DNA from 4 places in the Klebsiella sp. M041 genome. Region 1 is predicted to be linked to each of the others. Evidence: predicted binding sites of a transcription regulator. Region 1 holds the regulator's gene; each other region holds the start of a gene.
The links. The regulator CRP, encoded in region 1, controls carbon source genes, mostly activating them, when cyclic AMP is high. The targets are predictions, from matches to a motif close to ATGTGANNNNNNTCACAT.
Positions count from the first base shown of each region.

Region 2: a site for CRP is predicted at 654-671, ahead of epd (erythrose-4-phosphate dehydrogenase). Genes of this name have one in related genera too.
Region 3: a site for CRP is predicted at 713-730, ahead of AC6CWS_RS20715 (6-phosphofructokinase). Genes of this name have one in related genera too.
Region 4: a site for CRP is predicted at 1,472-1,489, ahead of glpT (glycerol-3-phosphate transporter). Genes of this name have one in related genera too.

Region 1 covers NZ_JCAXWU010000016.1:14,326-16,529, forward strand. The annotation lists gene AC6CWS_RS20000 (phosphoribulokinase) at 1-170, shown strand, start outside; gene AC6CWS_RS20005 (OsmC family protein) at 226-630, opposite strand; gene crp (cAMP-activated global transcriptional regulator CRP) at 937-1,569, shown strand; gene AC6CWS_RS20015 (YccS/YhfK family putative transporter) at 1,621-2,204, shown strand, end outside.
Region 2 covers NZ_JCAXWU010000012.1:65,435-67,638, reverse strand. The annotation lists gene tkt (transketolase) at 1-480, shown strand, start outside; gene epd (erythrose-4-phosphate dehydrogenase) at 865-1,893, shown strand; gene pgk (phosphoglycerate kinase) at 1,933-2,204, shown strand, end outside.
Region 3 covers NZ_JCAXWU010000017.1:68,990-71,193, reverse strand. The annotation lists gene fdhD (formate dehydrogenase accessory sulfurtransferase FdhD) at 1-130, shown strand, start outside; gene AC6CWS_RS20720 (YdgH/BhsA/McbA-like domain containing protein) at 259-471, shown strand; gene AC6CWS_RS20715 (6-phosphofructokinase) at 861-1,841, shown strand; gene AC6CWS_RS20710 (PTS sugar transporter subunit IIB) at 1,853-2,167, shown strand; gene AC6CWS_RS20705 (PTS sugar transporter subunit IIC) at 2,160-2,204, shown strand, end outside.
Region 4 covers NZ_JCAXWU010000001.1:270,022-272,225, reverse strand. The annotation lists gene glpT (glycerol-3-phosphate transporter) at 1-1,312, opposite strand, end outside; gene glpA (anaerobic glycerol-3-phosphate dehydrogenase subunit A) at 1,585-2,204, shown strand, end outside.

The DNA of each region.
Region 1 (2,204 bases):
TCCGCAATCTGCAGAACATCGACTTCCCCTGGCTGCTGGCGATGCTACAGGGCTCGTTTATTTCGCACATGAACACCCTGGTGGTGCCGGGCGGTAAAATGGGGCTGGCGATGGAGCTTATTATGGCGCCGCTGGTCGAGCGTCTGATGGAAGGCCGAAAGATCGGCTAACAGAAAAAACCCCGGCCAGGCCGGGGTTGAGATCATTCACATCAGCAGGCGAAGACTACGCCTCGATCACTTCATAGGAGTGGGTGATCTTCACCGCTTTTTCCAGCATCAGCGCCACCGAGCAGTATTTCTCTGCCGACAGATCCACCGCGCGGGAGACTGCGGCATCTTTCAGCGCCTTACCGGTGACGATAAAGTGCAGATTAATATGCGTGAACAGGCGCGGCGCCTCTTCCCGACGCTCAGAGGTCAGCTTCACTTCGCAGTTGGTCACGTCGTGACGACCTTTTTGCAAAATGGAGACCACATCGATCGCACTGCAACCGCCCGCCGCCATCAGCACCATCTCCATCGGGCTGGGCGCCTTATCTCCGGAGTTGCCATCCATCAGAATCTGGTGTCCTGACGCGGACTCCCCGATAAAGGTTAACCCTTCAACCCATTTCACACGCGCTTGCATAAAATTTAACTCCAGTATCGCAATATTCCTGTCAGATTACGCGCACATAACAATTCTCGCAACGGAAGGCGACCTGCGTCATGCTGAAGCGAGACACCAGGAGACATGCGGCGAAAGCTATGCTAAAACAGTCTGGATGCTACAGTAATACATTGATGTACTGCATGTATGCAGAGGAGTTCACATTACAGGCTGTCGAAAAATCATCAGCCAGCTTCCCAGGTATAGGGAAACAATACGATTGCATGCCCGGACGCCGTGTAGTGTCGGCGCCCGGAGATAGCTTATAACAGAGGATAACCGCGCATGGTGCTTGGCAAACCGCAAACAGACCCTACCCTTGAATGGTTCTTGTCTCATTGCCACATTCATAAGTACCCATCAAAGAGCACGCTGATCCACCAGGGTGAGAAAGCAGAAACGCTGTACTACATCGTTAAAGGCTCCGTGGCTGTACTCATCAAGGATGAAGAAGGTAAAGAGATGATCCTCTCCTACCTCAACCAGGGCGATTTCATCGGTGAATTAGGCCTGTTTGAAGAGGGTCAGGAGCGTAGCGCCTGGGTACGGGCGAAAACCGCATGTGAAGTGGCCGAGATCTCTTATAAGAAATTCCGTCAGCTGATCCAGGTGAACCCGGACATTCTGATGCGTCTCTCTTCGCAAATGGCTCGCCGTCTGCAGGTGACGTCTGAGAAAGTGGGCAACCTCGCCTTCCTCGACGTGACGGGCCGTATCGCCCAGACGCTGCTGAACCTGGCGAAGCAACCCGATGCCATGACCCACCCGGACGGTATGCAAATTAAAATTACCCGTCAGGAAATTGGTCAGATCGTCGGCTGCTCTCGTGAAACCGTTGGCCGTATTTTGAAAATGCTGGAAGATCAGAACCTGATTTCCGCCCACGGTAAAACTATCGTCGTCTACGGCACCCGTTAAGTTGCTAAGCGGCGTATTGCTCCTGCAGTACGCCGTTTTTGTTTTTCCCTCATGTGGCGCAGGCTGATTTACCACCCGGAAGTCAACTATGCACTGCGGCAAACGCTGGTGCTGTGTCTGCCTGTGGCCATCGGTCTTCTGCTCGGCCATCTCCAGCAGGGGCTCCTGTTTTCCTTAGTTCCCGCCTGCTGCAACATCGCCGGTCTCGACACTCCGCATAAGCGCTTTTTTAAGCGTCTGATTATCGGCGGCTGTCTGTTTGCCGGATGCAGCCTGGTGGTGCAGCTGCTGCTCGCCCAGACCATACCTTTGCCGCTTATTCTCAGCGGCCTGGCGCTATTGCTCGGCGTCACCGCGGAAATCAGTTCGCTGCACGCGCGCCTGCTGCCCGCGTCGCTGATCGCCGCCATCTTTACCCTGAGCCTGGCGGGCAATATGCCCGTCTGGGAGCCGCTGTTGATCTACGCCTTCGGCACGCTATGGTACGGCGTGTTTAACTGGTTCTGGTTCTGGCTGTGGCGCGAACAGCCGCTGCGGGAGTCGCTCAGTCTGCTCTACCGGGAACTGGCCAATTATTGCGAAGCCAAATATAGCCTGTTGACCCAGCATACCGATCCCTCGACCGCCCTGCCGCC
Region 2 (2,204 bases), on a different contig from region 1:
TATGGCGTCGAGCGTCAGGACGGTCCGACCGCGCTGATCCTCTCCCGTCAGAACCTGGCGCAGCAGGAGCGTACCGAAGAGCAGCTGGCGAACGTGGCCCGCGGCGGTTACGTGCTGAAAGATTGCGCCGGCCAGCCGGAGCTGATCTTCATCGCCACCGGTTCCGAAGTGGAGCTGGCGGTGGCCGCGTGGGACAAACTGACCGCCGAAGGCGTGAAGGCGCGCGTGGTCTCCATGCCGTCCACCGACGCGTTCGACAAGCAGGATGCGGCCTACCGTGAATCCGTACTGCCGAAAGCCGTGACCGCGCGCGTTGCCGTGGAAGCGGGTATTGCTGATTACTGGTTCAAATACGTTGGCCTGAACGGGGCGATCGTTGGCATGACCACCTTCGGTGAGTCTGCGCCGGCTGAGCAGCTGTTCGAAGAGTTCGGCTTCACCGTCGACAACGTGGTCGCTAAAGCGAAAGCGCTGCTGTAATTGCGGTTACGGTGCGGGCTGATGCCCGCCCCCCAACCCTCTCCCACAGGAAAGGGTGCAAACGCCAAAAACGGTAACCCATGGGTTACCGTTTTGCTTTTACCTCGCCACCCGGCTTTTTGTATCCGCTATTCCTGAACCATGTAATACGGTTGTAAATTATTCCAGCGAAAATGTGATGTGAGTCATATAGCTGGTTTATTGCGCTGGACAAACATTCCTTTTATTCCTCGTTTGGCTTATTCTAGCTGAAGCGTTTCAGTCGTTTAAATGTTCGACAATTAATCAATCAGTCGCAGTTTGCAGCTGGTAAGGTTTCCCTCAGAGCGTAGCTGGATTACTCTGTCAGCCACCTCATAACAGGGACAGCCTTGCAGGAGATCTATGACCATTCGCATCGCGATTAATGGCTTCGGTCGTATTGGACGCAACGTGGTTCGTGCGCTATATGAATCCGGGCGCCGTGCGGAAATCACCGTGGTGGCTATCAATGAGCTGGCGGATGCTGCGGGCATCGCGCATTTGTTGAAATATGACACCAGCCATGGCCGTTTCGCCTGGGATGTTCGTCAGGAGCGCGAGCAGCTGTTTGTTGGCGATGATGCCATCCGTCTGCTGCACGAGCCGACCATTGCGGCGCTGCCCTGGCGCGAGCTGGCGGTAGACGTGGTGCTCGACTGCACCGGCGTTTACGGGAGCCGTGAACACGGTGAGGCGCACCTGCAGGCTGGGGCGAAGAAAGTGCTCTTCTCCCATCCCGGCGGCAACGACCTCGACGCGACGGTGGTGTACGGCGTCAATCAGGATGAACTCCGCGCCGAGCATCGCATTGTCTCCAACGCCTCCTGCACCACCAACTGCATTATTCCGATCATTAAACTGTTAGATGATGCCTATGGCATCGAGTCCGGCACCGTCACCACCATTCACTCGGCGATGCATGACCAGCAGGTGATTGACGCCTACCATCCGGATCTCCGGCGTACCCGAGCGGCCAGCCAGTCGATCATTCCGGTGGATACCAAACTGGCGGCAGGGATCACCCGTATTTTCCCGCAGTTTAATGACCGTTTTGAAGCGATTGCCGTGCGGGTGCCGACGATAAACGTGACGGCAATTGACCTGAGCGTGACGGTCAAAAAACCGGTAAAAGCATGTGAAGTCAACCAGTTGCTGCAAAAAGCAGCACAAGGTGCATTTCATGGTATAGTTGACTATACGGAATTACCGTTGGTCTCAACAGATTTTAACCACGATCCGCACAGCGCCATCGTCGATGGCACGCAAACCCGGGTCAGTGGCGCGCATCTGATCAAAACGCTGGTCTGGTGCGATAACGAATGGGGCTTTGCTAACCGAATGCTCGACACGACGTTAGCGATGGCGGCTATTGGTTTCAGGTTCGACGCGTAAACGTCGACAAAACTTTATGAATCAACGAGAGGATTCACCATGTCTGTAATTAAGATGACCGATCTGGATCTGGCTGGTAAACGCGTTTTTATCCGTGCGGATCTGAACGTACCAGTTAAAGACGGGAAAGTAACCAGCGACGCACGTATCCGTGCATCTCTGCCGACCATTGAACTGGCGCTGAAGCAGGGCGCGAAAGTCATGGTTACTTCTCACCTGGGTCGTCCGACCGAAGGCGAGTACAACGAAGAATTCTCTCTGCTGCCGGTTGTTAATTACCTGAAAGACAAACTGTCCAGCCCGGTACGTCT
Region 3 (2,204 bases), on a different contig from region 1:
GTTCGCGGTATCAGCAGCTACTACCTTAGCGGTGGAAGTCGCCGAGCGCTGCAACCTGACGCTGGTGGGCTTTTGCAAGCCGGGCAGGGCGACGATCTACACCCACCCGCAGCGTTTGAATGCGGGTTAAAAGTTGATCAGTAAATTTGAACAATGACAGCAAATCCTTCCGCTTTTTGTTTGGTGATGTGCGGGCTACTATTTAACACATCAAGGCACAACGCCTTATCTAAACAACTAAATGAAAGGGTTTATCTCATGAAAAGCATCAAAACTTTTGTCGCAGTAATCGCTATGGCCGCCTCTTTTGCTTCCTTCGCTGCTGAAACCGTCACCGCTACCGCGACAACGATGGACGGCGCGGAAGCGAAAATCGCCGCACAGGCCCAGGCAGCAGGCGCTTCGTCTTACAAAATTACCGAAGCGTTTACCGGCAACCGCGTGCATATGACTGCGGAACTGAACAAATAAGCGTAACGTTACTGTCGAAAGAGCGCCTCAGGGCGCTTTTTTTGTTTCCGCTTTGGCAAAAAACAGCCACTATTTCCCACCGCCGCGAAAAAAATGTGGCAGTACTCACGTTTCCGTTCTTTTCTTAAATCCCCATTATTACCGCAAATGAAACATCTTCAATGCTGAATATCTCGATGTTTTAACGCTATGAAATATAAAGATATTAAAACCAGAAAGCGATGAAGATCACTCTCTTTTAATGAGATGTTTATCACAAAAATAAGCGTGATATCACTCCTGTCAACTATTCACGGACCTAATTTAATACGCATTATGTGATCTCCATTGCAAATAGAAGTCTTGCAGTCAGGGAAAAATGTCGTCAGGCAAATGAGCGAGGAAGCGTCATGAAAATTGGCATCGTTATTAGCGGCGGGGATGTTTCGGGAATGAATAATTTTATATTCCAGATTGCCAGGCAGGCTGATGCCGAGATCACCCTGTTTAATGGCGGTATTCCTGGCCTGCTGGAGAAAAATCATCAGGATATCGCGTGGCGCGATCTGGTTGATTTCTCTATTACCGCTGTGCCGATCATTACCTCCGGACGCACCAGTCGCAAACTGCAGCGCAGCGAATATGAAATGATTGCTAAAAAACTTAAATCGTTGCGTATTGATGTGCTTATTATGGCCGGGGGGGATGGCAGCCTGCAGTTTCTCAATACCCTAAGTGAATTTGATATTAATTGCTTTGGCGTGGGAATGACTATCGATAATGATGTGTATGGCAGTGATTATACGATTGGTTTTTCCACGGCCTGCGAGCAGATTATTAAAGAAGTCTCCCGTTTAAGAAATACCGGAAGAGCGCTGCCGGGGCGGGTTTTTATGGTTGAGATATTAGGAGGTTATTGTGGAGAACTAACGTTACAGTCCGCCATTAAATGCAATGCGGATATTGCCCTGATCCCGGAGGCGCAGATGCCGCTGGCCATGCTTGCGGAACGGATTACCCGGAAGCTGAGCATGCAGAACAGCGTCGTTATCCTCTGCTCAGAAGGCTACACCAAAGAGTACTCTCCCGGCTTTCAGGGAGCGATTGATACCATGATCAAACAGCTGGAACCGCAAATTGGCGTCCGTATCCGTAAAACGATTGTCGGCTATGGCTTACGCAGCGGTGAACCGACCTGTGAAGAGATTTATCAGGGCACCATTATGGCCAGTGAGGTGGTTCGCTGTATTCAGTCAGGTATGAAAAATAAAGCCATAATAATTAATTCCAGTAATAAACCTATTCCGATTGATTTAGTCAGTATGAAAAAACGTCTGGTCGATACTGAAGGACATCATTATAAACTTGCCAAGCAACTCAATATTATTTGAGGAGACCCTCCATGCTGAAAATTTTATGCGTATGTGGCTGCGGCCTCGGTTCAAGCTTTGCCATTGAAATGACGGCGAAGGCAGTTTTAAAAAAGCTGGAAATTCCCGCTCATATTGAACACACCACCGTATCCGAAGCCGGAGCCTTTAAATCGGATATGATTTTGACGCAAAAAACCTTTGCCGACATCTTAACCGCCGATGCCACTGAAGAGGAAATTAAACGCGTCGTGGTGCTCAATAAACTTACGGATAAAGAGGAAATTGAAACCAAAATCGTCGCATTCTTAAAAGAACGTCATCTGAAGGTGGCTGATTATGAATAGCTTCGTTGCGTTTATCGTTAAGGATTTACTTGGTCAG
Region 4 (2,204 bases), on a different contig from region 1:
CACCGAGCATCACGATAACCAGCAGGACAACCGCCAGCACGCTGCCGCCGATCATCACCATAAAGCCGCCGTCCCAACCGAAGAAATCGACGGTGTAGCCGACGATGGCGCTCGCGGCCACGGAACCGCCGAGGTAACCGAACAGGCCGGTGAAGCCTGCGGCGGTGCCGGCGGCTTTCTTCGGCGCCAGCTCCAGCGCATGCAGACCAATCAGCATCACCGGGCCGTAGATCAGGAAGCCGATAATAATCATACAGGCCATATCGACGCCCGGGTTACCCGGCGGGTTCAGCCAGTACACGACGGTGGCGATGGTCACCAGGGTCATAAAGAACACGCCGGTGGCGCCGCGGTTGCCTTTAAACACTTTATCCGACATCCAGCCGCACAGCAGGGTGCCCGGGATCCCCGCGTACTCGTACAGGAAGTAGGCCCAGGAGGATTTATCCAGCGCGAAGTGCTTCACCTCTTTCAGGTAGGTCGGCGACCAGTCGAGAATGCCGTAGCGCAGCAGATAAACGAAGACGTTGGCGACCGCGATGTACCACAGCAGCTTGTTCGGCAGAATGTACTGCATAAAGATCTGCTTCGCCGTCAGCTCTTGTTCATGCTCTTCGCTGTAATCGTCCGGGTAGTCGTTTTTATACTCTTCGATCGGCGGCAGGCCGCAGGATTGCGGCGTATCGCGCATCATCGCGAAGGCGAAAATCGCCAGCAGAATAGCGCCGAAAGCCGGCATATAGAGCGCCGCATGCCAGTCGTTAAACCAGGCCATACCCAACAGGAACAGCAGCGGCGGAATCCCCCCGCCGACGTTATGCGCGCAGTTCCACACTGAAACAATTCCGCCGCGCTCTTTCTGCGACCACCAGTGGACCATGGTACGGCCGCACGGCGGCCAGCCCATCCCCTGGAACCAGCCGCAGAGGAACAGCAGCACGAACATGATCATGATGCTCGAGGTGGCCCACGGTACGAAGCCCATCACCAGCATCACCAGCGCGGCGAGGATCAGCCCCGCCGGCAGGAAAATGCGCGGATTCGAACGGTCAGAGACCGATCCCATGATGAATTTCGAAAATCCGTAGGCAATGGAGATGCCGGAAAGGGCGAAACCGAGATCGCCGCGGGAGAAACCTTGCTCGATAAGATAGGGCATCGCCAGGGCAAAGTTCTTACGAACCAGATAGTAAGCGGCATAACCAAAGAAGATGCCGATAAAAATCTGCCAGCGTAACCGACGATAGAGCGGGTCGATCTCCGCGGCTGGCAAACGCGCTTTATGCGCGGCGGGTTTAAAAATACTTAACATATCAGCCTCCGTGGCCCTTGCTGTTTTTTACTGACGTCACGACAACAATCCCAGATTAATCACCAACTTCGAATCTGGCCGCGATGGTAGGCAATACGTAGAGCTGATACTGTGAAACATCGCACAATTTGTTACAGAAATATGACAAAAGGTTCCAATGTGAGCACAAAATCACATAATGCGCTCAAATAACGCGCGAATATGCTCGAAATCAAACAATAACCTTATTGATTGTGGCTAAATGGCGGTAAACGAAAGCAGAGGAGCTGAAGATGACGGGACGTCTTGATAGCGAGGTCATCATCATCGGCGGCGGAGCAACCGGCGCCGGCATCGCCCGCGACTGCGCCCGACGCGGATTACGCACAGTGCTCATTGAGCGCCATGATATCGCCACCGGGGCCACCGGCCGTAATCATGGGCTGTTGCACAGCGGCGCCCGCTATGCGGTGACCGACAACGAATCCGCCCGCGAATGCATCAATGAGAACCGCATCCTGCGCCGCATCGCCCGTCACTGTATCGAACCGGCCGGCGGTCTGTTCATTACCCTGCCTGAAGACGATCTGGCCTGGCAGCAGACCTTTATCGCCGCCTGCCAGCAGGCTGGCATAGAGGCCACGCCGCTTTCTGCGCAGGAGGCGCTGCGCCGCGAGCCCGCCGTCAACCCGACGCTGCTGGGGGCGGTGCAGGTCCCGGATGGCACCATTGACCCGTTTCGCCTCACCGCGGCCAATATGCTCGACGCCCGCGAACACGGCGCGCAGATCCTCACCGGCTGCGAAGTGACAGGCCTGCTGCGCCAGGGCGACCGCGTCTGTGGCGTCCAGGTATACGATCGTCAGCTTCACCAGACCCGCGCTCTGTACGCCGGGGTAGTGGTCAATGCCGC